3 regions of the Paenibacillus sp. NPDC057886 genome follow, and region 3 is predicted to be linked to each of the others. Evidence: riboswitches for the same ligand, from Rfam matches in the RefSeq annotation. Region 3 holds a riboswitch; each other region holds the start of a gene.
The links. A riboswitch is a leader RNA that binds a small molecule or an ion and turns the genes downstream of it on or off. The one in region 3 is predicted to bind thiamine pyrophosphate.
Positions count from the first base shown of each region.

Region 1: linked by a shared signal. The riboswitch ahead of ACFVQB_RS24645 (ABC transporter substrate-binding protein) and the one ahead of ACFVQB_RS32280 (ABC transporter ATP-binding protein) in region 3 are both predicted to bind thiamine pyrophosphate.
Region 2: linked by a shared signal. The riboswitch ahead of thiC (phosphomethylpyrimidine synthase ThiC) and the one ahead of ACFVQB_RS32280 (ABC transporter ATP-binding protein) in region 3 are both predicted to bind thiamine pyrophosphate.

Region 1 is NZ_JBHVMZ010000007.1:360,676-365,632, reverse strand. Features, by position in the region: gene ACFVQB_RS24660 (ABC transporter ATP-binding protein) at 1-892, opposite strand, end outside; gene ACFVQB_RS24655 (ABC transporter permease) at 936-1,694, opposite strand; gene ACFVQB_RS24650 (thiamine-binding protein) at 1,694-1,984, opposite strand; gene ACFVQB_RS24645 (ABC transporter substrate-binding protein) at 2,241-3,281, opposite strand; TPP riboswitch at 3,504-3,616, opposite strand; gene ACFVQB_RS24640 (NAD-dependent epimerase/dehydratase family protein) at 3,763-4,518, opposite strand; gene ACFVQB_RS24635 (VOC family protein) at 4,535-4,921, opposite strand.
Region 2 is NZ_JBHVMZ010000007.1:62,303-67,259, reverse strand. Features, by position in the region: gene ACFVQB_RS23255 (alpha/beta hydrolase) at 1-388, opposite strand, end outside; gene ACFVQB_RS23250 (IclR family transcriptional regulator) at 747-1,490, shown strand; TPP riboswitch at 1,610-1,723, shown strand; gene thiC (phosphomethylpyrimidine synthase ThiC) at 2,100-3,884, shown strand; gene ACFVQB_RS23240 (aspartate/glutamate racemase family protein) at 4,401-4,957, opposite strand, start outside.
Region 3 is NZ_JBHVMZ010000015.1:6,718-11,674, forward strand. Features, by position in the region: gene ACFVQB_RS32270 (ABC transporter substrate-binding protein) at 1-853, opposite strand, end outside; gene ACFVQB_RS32275 (ABC transporter permease) at 901-1,713, opposite strand; gene ACFVQB_RS32280 (ABC transporter ATP-binding protein) at 1,700-2,467, opposite strand; TPP riboswitch at 2,643-2,745, opposite strand; gene hisC (histidinol-phosphate transaminase) at 2,851-3,972, opposite strand; gene ACFVQB_RS32290 (ATP-binding cassette domain-containing protein) at 3,997-4,773, opposite strand; gene ACFVQB_RS32295 (ABC transporter permease subunit) at 4,795-4,957, opposite strand, start outside.

The DNA of each region.
Region 1 (4,957 bases), on a different contig from region 3:
ATAGGCGGGTTTTCTGCTGTTCTTCTCTCATCCACTGGGAAATCTGCCGTTTGCGTTCAAGAAAAGCAGATTCCTCCGTAATCGCTTCGCGACGTGGACGATCAAAGGGAACATCGACCTCGTGAAGTACAGCCGCAGGCCGATTCGATAAAACATAGATACGGTCAGCAAGCAATAATGCTTCCTCGATATTATGCGTAATGAACAACACCGAGCGGCGGTTCTGTTCCCAGATATCGAGCAGCCAGCGCTGCATGTCGCTGCGGGTCAGTGCATCCAGCGCACTGAAAGGCTCGTCCAGCAGCATCAGCTCCTGCGGACTGAGCAGGGCGCGCAGAAATGCAACCCGCTGCTGCATGCCGCCCGATAACATATGCGGATAGGCTTGTTCGAATCCGGCCAGTCCGACACTGCCCAGCCATTCCCGGGCATCTGCAAGCGCCTTAGCCCGGGGTGGTGCATCCGCAGACACTTCACCTGCAAGCAGCACATTGTCCTCAATGGTACGCCATGGGAAGAGGGCAGGCTGCTGCGGCATATAGCTAATCTTGCCGCGTTGTCCGGTAACATCCTGACCATTCATCAGGATCTGGCCCTCCTGTGGTTTCAGCAGGCCGCCGATGATGTGAAACAGGGTGCTTTTGCCGCAGCCGGAAGGGCCGACGATGGCTACGAATTCCCCTTGTTCCACGGTCAGGGACAGGTCATCCAGAACGGGTAAAATGCTGCGCCGCTCGCGGAACGAAGCATGCACGCTCAGCACTTCTAACGCTGGTGATGAATGATGTGCATTTAAGGTCACGGCTCCATGTTCAGGAACTCTGTTACGCGTTGGAGTGGTTGCACCTTCATCCGGGGCAGCAGTTACCCGCTCGTTGTGTTCGGGTGTCATTTTGTCATCACTTCCTAACCTTTAGATGGGGCATATTTCAACATTATCGCTTCTGCGGCCGCCAGCGAACGAGCAATTTCTCAAGTAGGGCAATGAGCAGGAAGAGCAGCAGACTCAATGCCACAATAATCATGATTGCCACGAAAAGACGATCCGTCCGATAGGCCGATTTTTGCAGCATCATATAATAGCCGATGCCCTTATCTGCACCGATCCATTCAGCGATGATGGCACCCATGACGCTGTACGTAGCGGCAATTTTAATCCCCGAGAACACCGAAGGCAGCGCATGTGGCAGTTCGAGCTTCCAGAAAATTTGGCCACGTTTTGCACCAGCCATGCGCATATAGTTCATCATCGCCGCATCGGTGCGGGTCAACCCGTCCATGGCAGCTACAGCCACCGGGAAGAAGCAGACCAGGATGATGGTAATCAGTTTGGGCAGCAGTCCAAATCCGAACCAGATCAGCAAGAGCGGAGCAAGCGCGATGGTCGGTATATTTTGACTAAGAATAAGTAATGGATAGAGTGCAGATTTCAAAAATGGAATCAAATGCAGCACCATCGCAATCAGTAATCCCACGAGCGTACCTGCTGCGAACCCAATCAATGTCAGCTGGATTGTTGCCCATGCATGCATGCCAAGTCGATCGGCTTGGGACGCTGCTTCATGGGCGATGTCCGAAGGCGCAGGCAGCATCCATTTCTCAATATGGAATAGGGAGACGGCTCCCTGCCATATCGCTATAAAGAGAATAACCGCCACAAAGGGCGGCCATACGCTTTTCCAATAGGCATGCATTAGCGATATTTCTCCGTCAGGGTGTCCATGCTGAAGCCGCTTGGGCTATGGGCGATCTTGATCTGTGAGATGATGCTCGGACTGCCGGCTTCCACAAGAACTTCGTGCATTTTTCGGACAACCTCCAGCAGTTCCTCCAGTTCTCCCTCCATCGTGGTATCCAGTGGATTAACCTGATATTTCAAGCCGGACTGCTGAATAACTTCAATGGCACGATCAACGTAAGGATAAGAATTTTCGCCATTTGGCGTTTTGGGAATGACTTGAATGCTGAGTAGTGTACTTGCCATGAAAGATCACGCTTCCTTTCGGGTTAAATTGCATGAGTTAAACCAGCTTTACACTTTCCCACTCCGATTGCAGTACCCTCTTCCGATCACTGTTATCCCCGGATTTCTTTAACGATTTTTAACGGAGGAAATCCGGGGATAGCATATGCTTTCGAAGGAGCTTTCTTTCAGAAAGCTTTTAGGTGAGCGCTTCGCTTCTTCAGATGGGTTCTGCACTCTTCGTTCTGGTGTAATAAAAGTTAAACTTAAACAATTTTTATTGGGGTAGAAACTCGTTTGTATACGCCTTGGATACATCTACCTGCTCATCGAGCAGCTTTTTGCTAAACATCCAATCCGTGTAGTTCTGCCATACTTCCTGCTTCTGCTCACCCCAGCGCGGTGCGTCATCCTGATATTTCGGACTCAGCCACTTTTGGCTTGCCAGCACAAGGTCCTTATCCAGATCCGGTACGGCCTTGATCAGAATGTTGGCAGCGTCTTCGGGATGTTCAATCGCATATTGATATCCTTCGGAAGTTGCTTTCAAGAACGCTTTAACCAGCTCGGGATCGTTCTGAATCGTCTGTTCATTCGTCACGAGTACAGGTGTGTAGTAGTCCAGCGCTTCAGAATAATCCTTCACATATAGCATGTCGATCGGTTCGCCGCGCAGTTGGGCTTCAATACCCGTCCACGCGTAGAAAATCCAGGCAAAGTCGATATCGCGTTTTACAGCGGTGAAGAAGTCTGCATCGCCCATATTAATATTTTTGACTTTGGATACATTAGCGCCTTCGCCTTCCATAATGGACTGCATCACGGCTTCTTCTACCGGGGAGCCCCAGCCACCGTAAGTTTTGCCTTCAAAATCTTTGGGAGACTTGATGTTCCGATCTACCGGAGCGGCAAATCCGGACGTGTTATGCTGAATGACTGCAGCGATGGACACGAGCGGTACGCCCTGTGTGCGGGCCTGGGTCACACTCTCCTGATAACTTACGCCAAAAGGCACTTCGTTCGAAGCCACCATGGTATCCGCGCCTCCGGCACCTGGCTGTACAATCTCTACATTCAAGCCTTCGGCTTTGTAAAAACCTTGATCTACGGCCGCATACAGGCCGGTATGATTCGTATTTGGTGTCCAGTCCAGCACCACTTTAATGTCCTTGAGGGCTGCGTTGTCACCTTCATTGCTGTTTTCGGTGTTGCTGCTGCCATTTTCTCCTGAAGGTGCAGCTTCTTTGCCGCCACATGCGGCCACAGCCACTAGTAGTACGCACAAGAGCATTAGGCCCATCATTTTACGCCATCTCATCTTCATTTCTCTCCTTCATGTTGTCCGGCCAGTGGCACGGGGTACTCCTTGGCTTCATATCCAAGCTTCTTGCATAAATCAACAGATTTATACCAGCTATGATCCGGATGACGTCACTTTTTTTTAGCTCTCTGACTATAGAAAAGAACATTAAAAAAGCGCCCCGGTAATCCGGGACGCGTGCAGGCGTTAGAGATGTGGCACTCAGCAAAGAGGCTGGGCCAATTCGATATACTCCGATTCCTACGCTGGCATGATCCAGATCAGGTCTAAGGGTCAGTATCTTGGTGGGATACACTCTCAGCCGGCCTATTCCGACTCCCCTGGGAAACTATGAAGTTACGGGCATTACTAGGTGTAATTATAGGCCAGAGGCCCATGCATGTCCAGTCAGGAACTGGATAGAGGAGATGGATGCGATAATCAAACAGGCCATCATACATGTGTATAACAGCCTGTTAAGATGTGTTATTTTCAATAATTATCGTGGCGAATCATATAAGGAAATCTGACTGAGTGCAAAAGCATCGGATTTCGGGTCATAGCCTACCTGTTTCTGAGTGGTTTCCAGATTCAATCGTTTAAACCGATTATTCGAGATCCCATGCAGTATGGTGAAGGGCTCCAGATCTGGAGCTGTAATTGCTTTGAACATCAAATCACACAAGTCAGCCGGACTAATATACGCGCTCATATCCCTTGCCTCCAGCGCTGGTCCATCCGGTTGAAAATCATCATATGCACCTATACGTATTGCTACACTTTGTAAACCTTCGGTATACGCAAAATAGGAAGCGAGCGATTCTCCAAAACATTTGCTAACCCCGTATAAATTTCGTGGGCGTGTCGGCATGTCCGGATAGACTTGAGCATCAATGGGATACCCCTCGATCGTCTGTGCACTGCTTGCCAGAATGATTCTCCGCACACCTTGGTCTTGAGCTGCACGGAATACATTAAATGTACCCTTGATATTGATATCCAACAACGATTCATAGAACCCGGCATGCGGGGAAGGATCGCCTGCCAGATGTACAACCACATCCATGCCTTCGCAAGCGTGCTGACAGGCTTCGGGATCTGTCACATCCAGTGTCATAATCTCATGGCTTGTCCCTTGATACGTATGCAGTCTATCGATATTCAAATCCGTTAGTCGCAGGTGAAATGCTTCTGACAAGTGTTGGGACAAGTCACGTCCAATTTTTCCGGCTGCGCCGGTAATTAAAATGTTCATAAATCAGCTCCAATTCTTAACGCTGGAAGAACTCAATCCATTCCTTTTCAGGTCCATAGATGAAGAAATAACGGTAACCGTTAGGCAGTGTAATAATCTCTCCATCAATAAACTCGGCCTCGGTTTCCTTAATGCGGTTGTACTCAGACTCAAGGTCATCGACATGGATGGCAAAATGGTGCACCGTACCTTCGGAAGGCAGCTTGTCGCTGTATCCCTGAATCAACTCAATCTCGGTCTCATGGCTTCCGTTGAAGCCGAGAAAGGCGAGCTGAATGACACCGTTGGTATGGGTTACCCGGTCTTTCAATTCAAGACCAACAATCTCCGTATAGAAACGCAGCGTGGTCTCCAGATCACGAACGGCAATGCCGACGTGGTCAATGCGCTTTTGAAAACTCATTATCCAAATCCTCCTTATATGTAGAGAATAATTCTA
Region 2 (4,957 bases), on a different contig from region 3:
GGGCCAGGTCATACATTGGTACCCAGGTCTCTTCACGATTCGCACCATATCCATGGCTGAATATGATGGTTTTGTTAGCATTATCGTCAGCCGGAATATACCAACCCTGCATCGTTCGACTGCCGTCTGCTGCCGGGAACGTGATGTCTTGATACTTCATGTTCTTCGCCTGCATGGGATTGGAGAATACAGGCGCTACAGTTGGATTGGATAATACCCAAGCAATATAACCGTGTAGTGCAATGAAACAAAAGAGCAGAAAAAAAACAACGGAGAGCAACAACGCCACGACAATATGTTTGAACCGGATCAGCCTCGGTGATAACGAAGAAGGCAGATCTGACACTTTCGTTTGCAGCGGGGCTTCGCTCTGGGATGTCGGATACATGATTGCCCCTCCTTTAAAAATCAAATGAAGATAACAACGAATCGAACAGAGCGGATAAATAATTTTTCTGACTACTTATGAAGCAAAATCTTAATTTAATATATCTTTATCGTATGTTCCAATATAGTCAAAGTCAATTGATTGGAGGCATTTGTTACGCAATTGTTATATAGTTCTGAAGATATCTGGTTAACATTTCCTTAGGGTGCAAATAGCAGGGGATTTTAATTTATAAAAAGAAAATATTTACAAATATCCCTATTCCAAATGGCGCTTTTTGGTTTACAGATGAGACCGTTTCTCATATAATTTATGTAACCAAGTTTCATGTGATGAAACATGAGGAGGGCAACTTGCCATGGAAGACCGAAAGTTAACCGTCCGGGCTGTAGAACGGGCGCTGGATATATTATTGTGTTTTACAACCCGCAGTGATCTGGGGCTCACAGAAATTGCCAGCCAGATCGGCCTGCACAAAAGTACAGTCCATCGTCTGATGGCTACTTTGGAGGACAAGGGGTTCGTGATTCGGGATGCAGCCACCGAGAAGTATCGACTTGGCATACGCATCTGGGAACTGTCTGCCCATATGTCTCGCAGCGATGATCCTGCTATTCTGCTACTGCCTGCAATGGAGCGGCTCAGAGATCGACTGGGCGAAACCGTGAGCTTATATCTGCGTGATGGCAGTGAGCGGATTCGAATTCAAGCCGTACAGAGTGATCAGGCGATTCGTCGTGTAGCTCCGGTGGGCGTCAGACTTCCGTTATCCGTGGGAGCATCCAGCAAAGTGCTGATGGCTTTTGCTACCGAAGAGGACCGCGAAGATCTGATGAATGGGCCGGAGTGGCCGGTATTTATCGATCCCAAAGTATATTTGGCACAGATGAAAGACATTCTGGAATATGGCTACGCAACAAGTTATGAGGAACGTGAACCGGGAGCCGCGGCAGTATCTGTACCGATCATGGATCGGAAAGGCAACATTGCTGCTGCCCTGTCCGTATCCGGGCCTGTTAGTCGCCTCTCGCAGGAGACGTTGCATGAATACGCTCCTGTGCTGAAGGAAGCTGCTACACAGATGGGACTTATGTTATCCTGATTTTATGTTCTGGAATATAAAGGTTGTTTTTATGATTCGGTTGCGCTACTCTGTAATGGACGGCCCAACGGGGTCAGCATAATTGAATATGAATCTGCGGCTTAGATGCTGCAACTTGTTAACGTTACTGGGGGAGTCCGAATTGTCCGGACTGAGACGGAATCGCATGAGATTCCGGACCCTTTGCACCTGATCTGGATCATACCAGCGTAGGGAAGTAATCGGCGATACGACCACGAACACCATATGATGTGACCTATGGATGGACTCCGTTAAGGCGTCTGTATTAGGGGCGTTATTGGTGATGGACATAAGCCGGTTCCCTTGGGAACCGGCTTTTTTTATACAGTAAACAGGCGGAAGCTGGTGTCAGAGCTGCTTTTGGATAAAGAGCTGGGAGCCATTGGCGAGCATTGGGGTGGATATCTTTTGCCTCGACTGTCTGTATTACTTGAAGTGTATGTCCCTATTTTGTGTTGTATGGTCGCTCTTTCTTTTTCTATGCTGTGGATGATTTTGGACCCGTGCGCAAGCATTTCAATCCAGGCGATCACCAATGAGGAGGAGACAAGAGCGATGAGCACAGGAAAACAAACGGGACAAGAAGCGATGGGACAGGACAAGCAGGATCAGCAGTTGGCAAAGGAAAAAGGTACGGTGGGGCGGGTTCAGCCCTTCCCGGGCAGCCGCAAAGTGTACATTCATGGCTCACGACCGGACATTGCTGTACCGGAGCGTGAAATTGCCCTTCATGACACCAATACTCCCCAAGGGGTGGAGCATAACGAACCGCTGCGTGTCTACGATACGAGCGGGCCAATGACCGATCCCGAATTTCATGCCGATATCCGGGCAGGTCTGCCGGCGCTGCGTACCCGCTGGATTACGGAGCGTGAAGATGTTGAAGCCTACCAGGGACGAACGGTAAGACCGGAGGATAACGGACTGAAACCGGGAGGGAAGCGAACTGGAGCCGAGAAGTATCCAGGCTTGCGTGGTAAACCATTACGGGGACAGGCAGGGCGCAGCGTGACCCAAATGCATTATGCACGGCAGGGAATGATCACGCCGGAGATGGAGTTCGCCGCTATTCGTGAAGGGGTGGAGCCGGAGTTTGTACGGCAGGAGCTGGCGAGTGGCAGAGCCATCCTGCCGTCGAACATCAATCACCCGGAGAGTGAGCCGATGCTGATCGGGCGTCATTTTCATGTGAAGATCAATGCGAACATCGGAAACTCTGCGGTATCTTCTTCCATCGAGGAAGAGGTGGAGAAGATGACTTGGGCGGTACGTTGGGGTTCGGATACGGTGATGGATCTTTCCACAGGCAAGGACATTCATACAACCCGCGAATGGATCATCCGCAATTCACCTGTACCAATTGGAACAGTACCGCTCTATCAGGCGCTGGAGAAGGTCAATGGGGAAGCCGAAGCACTGACCTGGGACTTGTATCGTGACACGCTCATAGAGCAGGCAGAGCAGGGTGTGGACTACTTTACGATCCATGCAGGCGTGCTGCTGCGATATATTCCGATGACCGCCAAGCGCATGACGGGCATTGTGTCACGGGGCGGGTCCATCATGGCAGCATGGTGCCTTGCGCATCATCAGGAGAATTTTTTGTATACCCATTTTGAAGAAATCTGCGAGATTATGAAAAGGTATGATGTAGCCTTCTCTCTCGGAGATGGACTCCGCCCAGGCAGCATCTATGATGCCAATGATGAAGCCCAGATGGCGGAACTGGCTACGCTCGGCGAACTGACACAGATTGCATGGAAGCATGATGTGCAGGTGATGATTGAAGGTCCGGGACATGTGCCGATGCACAAGATTAAGGAGAATGTCGATCTCCAGATGGAGATTTGCAAAGAGGCGCCTTTCTATACGCTGGGACCGCTGACGACCGATATTGCACCAGGCTATGACCATATTACCTCAGCCATTGGAGCGGCGATGATCGGTTGGTTCGGAACGTCGATGCTCTGTTATGTTACGCCAAAAGAGCATCTGGGCCTGCCCAATAAGGAGGATGTGCGGGAAGGGGTTATCGCCTACAAGATCGCTGCTCATGCCGCTGATCTGGCGAAAGGTCACCCTCGTGCCCAGCGGCGGGACGATGCGCTGTCCAAAGCACGGTTCGAGTTCCGCTGGCGCGATCAGTTCAACCTGTCACTCGACCCGGAACGTGCGCTATCCTACCACGATGAGACGTTGCCGGCCGAAGGGGCTAAGGAAGCCCATTTCTGCTCCATGTGCGGGCCGAAATTTTGCAGCATGCGCATTACGCAGGATATTCGTGCCTTTGCCGCGGACAAAGGTTTGTCCGAAAATGAGGCTGTGGCAGCGGGCATGTTGGAAAAGGCTGAGGAATACCGGACCCGCCCTTAGGCGTCGTTACAGCGCAATCTGGGCGGCCTGACATAGTGAAAAGCCGTTCCTCTCCGTGATTGCGGAGACGAGCGGCTCTTACTTGGTATGTGGTACGTACACTTCATTTCGAAGGACAAGGATTACGACACAACATATTTTATCAGTTATAGGTTGATTGTCTCACAGGTGTTTAATAAAATGAATATAAGTAAAAACAAATAAGAGTAGCCAGGCCAATGGCTACTCCTGCACAGCATTTGCGGTAGGTATTCCTCCAAGTGCAGCATAATTCAGACGAAGTGACCCGTCAGGCCGTCAACCTGTGGCGGGTCACTTCTTTTTACGGTCGATGTATGTCAGGAGCGCAATAATTAACATTGCGAACACGATTACGTCGTTGAAAGAGAAGTTCATAGGATCACCTCCCACCGGAGGCAACCTATTTCCCACCACAAATTGGCTGTACAAAATAATTATGCCATTCGAAAGTCTCTCATTCGAGAGTCTTTTTATTTTGCTTCATGAGCTCAACACTTAACGCTGGGCCAAGCTCAAATTCTTCTCCAAGTACGCCGCAAGTGATGCTAGCGGACTATAAATCGCAATGCCTGTGTTTGCTGTGACCCGGGCTGCTGCGGGAGCCATGGACAGTTGAGCGGCGACTACCGTGCTATCCGGGTACTGCTCACCAAGTTGCAGTAATCCGGTGCTCACCGCAGCAAGATAGCCTTCCTTATCACCTCGCATAATTAACTCGAATGTCCCCGGAATCAGTGCAGCTTCAGTCTCAACTGCTTCGATCCCATTTCGCTGCCCATCCCCATCTTTTTGCTGCAAAGCCTGATTCACCCGCGCCATCGTTCCCTCAATCGTTGCGGGGTTGGTAAACGCTAGGATGTATTCACCAGGATTCTGCTGCATTTCCACAAGTAATGGATCATCAATGCCAACCACGGGCACGGGAACATACTGTGCCACCTGCTCAAGTACGACCGCAAACAGGGTACAGGTGACGAGGATGGCATCTGCATGGCAGTGCGCGATCCATTGCAGCGTTTGTGAGACTTTCTCATGCGTAACTGCCTCGGTGA
Region 3 (4,957 bases):
GAATGTTCAGCGCGTCCTCGGGGTGCTCTGTTACATATTTCTGTCCTTCCTGCATCGCTTTGACGAAGCGGGTAAGCTGATCCTTTTTCGCTTCAATGCCCATGTCACTTGCAGTGAGGACCAGTTCATAATAATCAGGTACACCGTAATCGACGGGATTGATCGATTTCATGGCATGGCCTTCCTTTTCCAGAATCAATTGTTCATGGTTAATAAAACCACCCATAATGGCATCTGCCTGCCCGGAAGCCAGGGAAGGGATCAGGTCAAATCCCACATCGACCAGATTCATCTTGTCGGGATTACCGCCATCCTGGCTGATCATGGTACGCACCATCGCTTCATACAGAGGGATTGAGGAATAGCCGACCGTCAGCGTTTCAAGATCTTTTGGCGATTTCACTTTACCGTTGGCTTCGGTCAACAGATGCACGAGCGGATGACGAACGACGGCTGCAATCGAACGTACAGGAATGTTCTCCCCACGCGCGAGCAAGATTTGCGGCTGGTAGCTTAGTGCCAGATCGATTTTCCCGGCGGCAACAAGCTTGAGTGAGTCATTGGTATCGGCAGGCATCTGAACATCGACATCCAGACCTTGATCCGCGAAGTAACCTTTTTCCTGAGCAACATAGATGAAGGAATGCACTGCATTCGGATACCAATCGAGCATGATGGATAGCTTGTCTCTGGATTCCGATGGCGTTTCGATCGCAGATGATTTTGTATCTTTTGCATTGGTAGTTGAATCTGTGGCAGGTGTGTTGGTACTCGTATTTCCGCATCCGCTTACGATCAGCAACAGAGACATGAGCAGAATGGGGAGCAGGGAATATATATCCTTTTTATTCATAACGTAAAGTTCCTCGTTTCCTTGTTATCTGTTTTGAAATCCGAAAATTATCCAGTTTTTCTTCTACCTGCATGACGTGGTGTACTGAATCTTCTTTCCATCCATGCAATGAGTACAAACAGGGCGATACCGAGCAGGGATAACAGCACAATGGCGGCGAACATTGCATCCGTGTTCATATTGCTCGACATTCTGCGGCTGAAGTAACCAAGACCCTTGCTTCCACCGAGCCATTCCCCGATCGTTGCACCGACCACACAATACACCACAGACATTTTCAGTCCCGAAAAGAAGGAGGGAAGGGCAAGTGGAATCTGGAGTTTGCGAAAAATATCCCACTTGCTGGCCCCCATCGTCAGCAGCAGTTCACGCTGCTCCGGATCACCCTGGCGCAGGCCATCGTAGGTGCTCACCACAATCGGGAAAAATGCGATCAGGAATACCACCGCGACTTTACTCCACAGCGTGTAGCCAAACCACAGGATGAAGACGGGGGACAGGGCAATCAGCGGGACCGTCTGACTGATCACGATGAAGGGATATAACGCTTTTTCAATCGACCGATTCATATGCATACCTGTTGCAAGTGCAATTCCGGCACCAATGGACAAGCCAAAACCAACGACAACCTCCATCAAGGTAGCGGGCAGATGTGTAGCCAGCAAGAGGCGGCGATGCTCATACAGCGAACTGGCAATCGCCGTCGGTGCTGGAATGATGAAGGAAGGCACCCATCCTATACGCACAATCCACTCCCAGATGACAAGCAGCAAGACCATGAGCAAAAGAAACAGAGCATAACGGGCAAGCCAACCTCTTACGCTATTCTTCATGCTGTCTCTCAAGTTAACGTCTCGCATGCAACTGTTCCTCCAGTAGTCGTCTCATCTGAACGAGAGCCGGTTCGTAGATCATGTCCGAATGTCTTGGACGTGCCAAAGGTACCGTCAGATCCTGCAGCTGTTGGCCTTGGCCCCCCGGAGTTAACAGGATAATCCGATCACTGAGCAGCAGGGCTTCTTCAATGTCATGTGTGATGAACAACACGGTTTTGCCCAGGCCTTCCCATAGCTCCAGCAGCCAGCGATGCATCTCCCGTTTGGTCAGGGCATCGAGTGCGCCGAATGGTTCATCCAGCAGCATGAGTTGGCCACCTGTCAGCAAAGTACGAAGCATCGCGACACGCTGGCGCATGCCACCTGACAACTCGTCCGGGTAAGCATGTGCGTGGCCGGATAAGCCAAATCTGTCGAGACCAGCCAGAATGTCTGCTCGAATCCTTACCTTATCCTGCCGACCTGCAGCAAGTTCAGCGGGAAGCATGCAATTCTCCATGACGGTTCGCCAGGGTAACAGGAGGTCCTTTTGCGGCATGTAGGCCACCTGCCCCAGTCGCTTTCCTTCTTGAACCCAAGGAATTTCAATGGTTCCGTGGGTTGGCTCAAGCAGGCCTGCCAGCAGCTTGAAGAGGGTGCTTTTACCGGAGCCGCTGGAACCGATGAGCGAGACGAATTCGCCTTTGGCTACACGCATCGACACATTGGAGAGCACGGGGGAATCCCTTTTTCCCGGGAAAGCGTAGCTCATGTTGTGAATGGTTATATCGTTATCCATCTCGTTCCGTTCCCCCTTGTTATTCAAACTTCAAATTTCAAACTGCGGATATTCAATTACACCTTCTGATCTGCCCGCAGAACGCGAAAAAGACCCACCCATTTCCGGAGAAATGAGTGGGTCTGTAAGTCAATTCACATTAAATTTCATCATCAACATGAAAAAATCCGCTTACTGAGAGGCCGCTCCACTTCCCTCCGCTGGTATGATCCAGATCAGGTTCAAAGGGTCCGAATCGTTCGATTCGTCTCAGCCGCAAGGCTCCCCTAGTGCAATGTTTAAGATATGCAGTTGTGTGTTCAGCATATATCACATGCAAGTGGAATGTAAAGAGGGTGGCCTAAAAGAAGTGTGAGTACTGTGAGTTGGGAAAGTAACCTATTCTAATCGTTTGAATGTAACAGCGAATCAAGCTCCCCGATCAGACGGGCAATCTGCTCTGGTGTACCAATCGTAATCCGAAGCCAGGTAGGCATACCGAATTCGGCACCGCCACGGACAGAGATGCCTCTGTTCAACAATTCTTTGGTAATCGGGCTACTATCCTGCAACAGATCAACCATGATGAAATTCGTTTCGGAAGGGATGTAGGGTAAGTTCCACTGGTCAAAAGATTGCATTAACGTTTCCCGTCCCTGATGATTGTAGTGCAGGCAATGAGAGACAAATTCATGATCATCCAGGCTGGCTGAAGCAGCGGCTTGAGATGTGGTTGTTAGACTGATGGGCAGCTTGACCCGGTTAATGCCTTCAATGATGCTTTCATTCCCGATGCCATATCCGATTCGCAGGCCGGCAAGTCCATATATTTTGGAGAAGGTCCGCAAAATAATCAGATTATTATACTGCTCCAGCAGCTTAACCGTATCAGGGTAATCTTCACTCTCCGCGAATTCATAATACGCTTCGTCCAGGACAACCACGACATGGGAGGGAACATGTTCGAGTAAACCAAGTAAGGCATCTGCCGTGAAAATGGTTCCCGTTGGATTATTCGGATTGCACAGCCAGATGATTCGGGTAGAAGCATTGATCCGCTGCCGGAATAGCTCCAGGTCCAGCGAATGGTTGACCAACGGCACTTCATGGATGACACCGCCTGCCAGCAGCGTAGCACCCTTGTACCAGTTAAAGGAGGGCACCGGAATGAGTGATTCCTCACCAGGATTAAGATAGGCTTGGGCGGTAAGGGTCAGGAGCTCGAATGATCCACTGCCAAATACCAGTTGGGATGTACGCACACCCAGTCGCTCCGCAAGTTTGTCACGCAGCAGTTGGCTGGAACCGTCGGGGTATTGTGCCAAAAGATCGGAGCCCAGCGATCTGACCGCTTCCGCAGCCAGGGGAGAAGAGCCAAACGGATTCTCATTCGCTGCAAGTCGATCCACAGTTTCCAGTCCCAACTCCCGCCGGATCTGTTCCATGGATTTGGCAGGAGTATAAGCCGGAATTTGATTTAACAGGTCTTTAACAGGAGGAGAGGGTACGGGTGAAAGGGATTGCATAATCATGCCTTCTTTCCAGTGGAATTAGATCGAGAATGATATCTGTTTCTGGGAAATCTGCTGTGGTGTCTCTTGTTGAGGAGTCAACAAGCGATTCAGAATCAGGTTTTCAAAATGAGCAAACCCGCTGTCCCGAACGCGTGGGCGCTCCAGCGTAATTCGGGTATCCATCGTTATATGACCATCCTCGATTAACAGTACCCTGTCTGCCAGCGCAACCGCCTCGCTGACATCATGAGTGACCAGAATGACGGTCAGATCTTCTTCTACCCACAAGCGTTCGATTAATTGCTGCATCTCAATTCGGGTTAATGCATCCAATGCACCCAGCGGTTCATCCAGCAGCAGTAAGCGCGGATGACTTGCGAGTGCCCGTGCCAAGGCGACACGTTGTTTTTGTCCGCCAGATAATACCCCCGGCCAGTCACCTTCACGCTCTCCAAGTCCTACATTGCGAAGCGACTGGCGTGCATCTTCCTTGTTCTTGTCGGGGATGCCCAGTCGTACATTGTCGAGAACGGATTTCCAAGGCAGCAGCCGGGCTTCCTGAAACAGAAACCGTGTCTCGGGTGCTGTACTACCAAGCTTTCTGTTGCCCAGCATAATGCTCCCGGAAGAGGGGGGTTCCAGCCCGGCGATCAGACGCAGTAAAGTACTTTTGCCACAACCGCTTCGTCCAACGATGGCTACAAATTCCCCTTGTCTTACATTGACGTTAATGTCGGACAGAATCGTCCGCTGATCATACGATTTCTGAACCCCATCTACTTGAAGAAAAGGACTGATCTGACTTGTACTCATGATTAATTCACACTCCTATCATTACTTGCGGGATAGAGCCGGGTTCCAGCGCAGCCAGCGCCGTTCAAGCCATTTGGCGATGGTATCGGACAGCTTGCCCAGCAGGGCATATAGCAGAATGCTTAAGACGATCACGTCCATCTGCATGAATTCCCGCGCGTTCATCGCCATGTACCCAATCCCC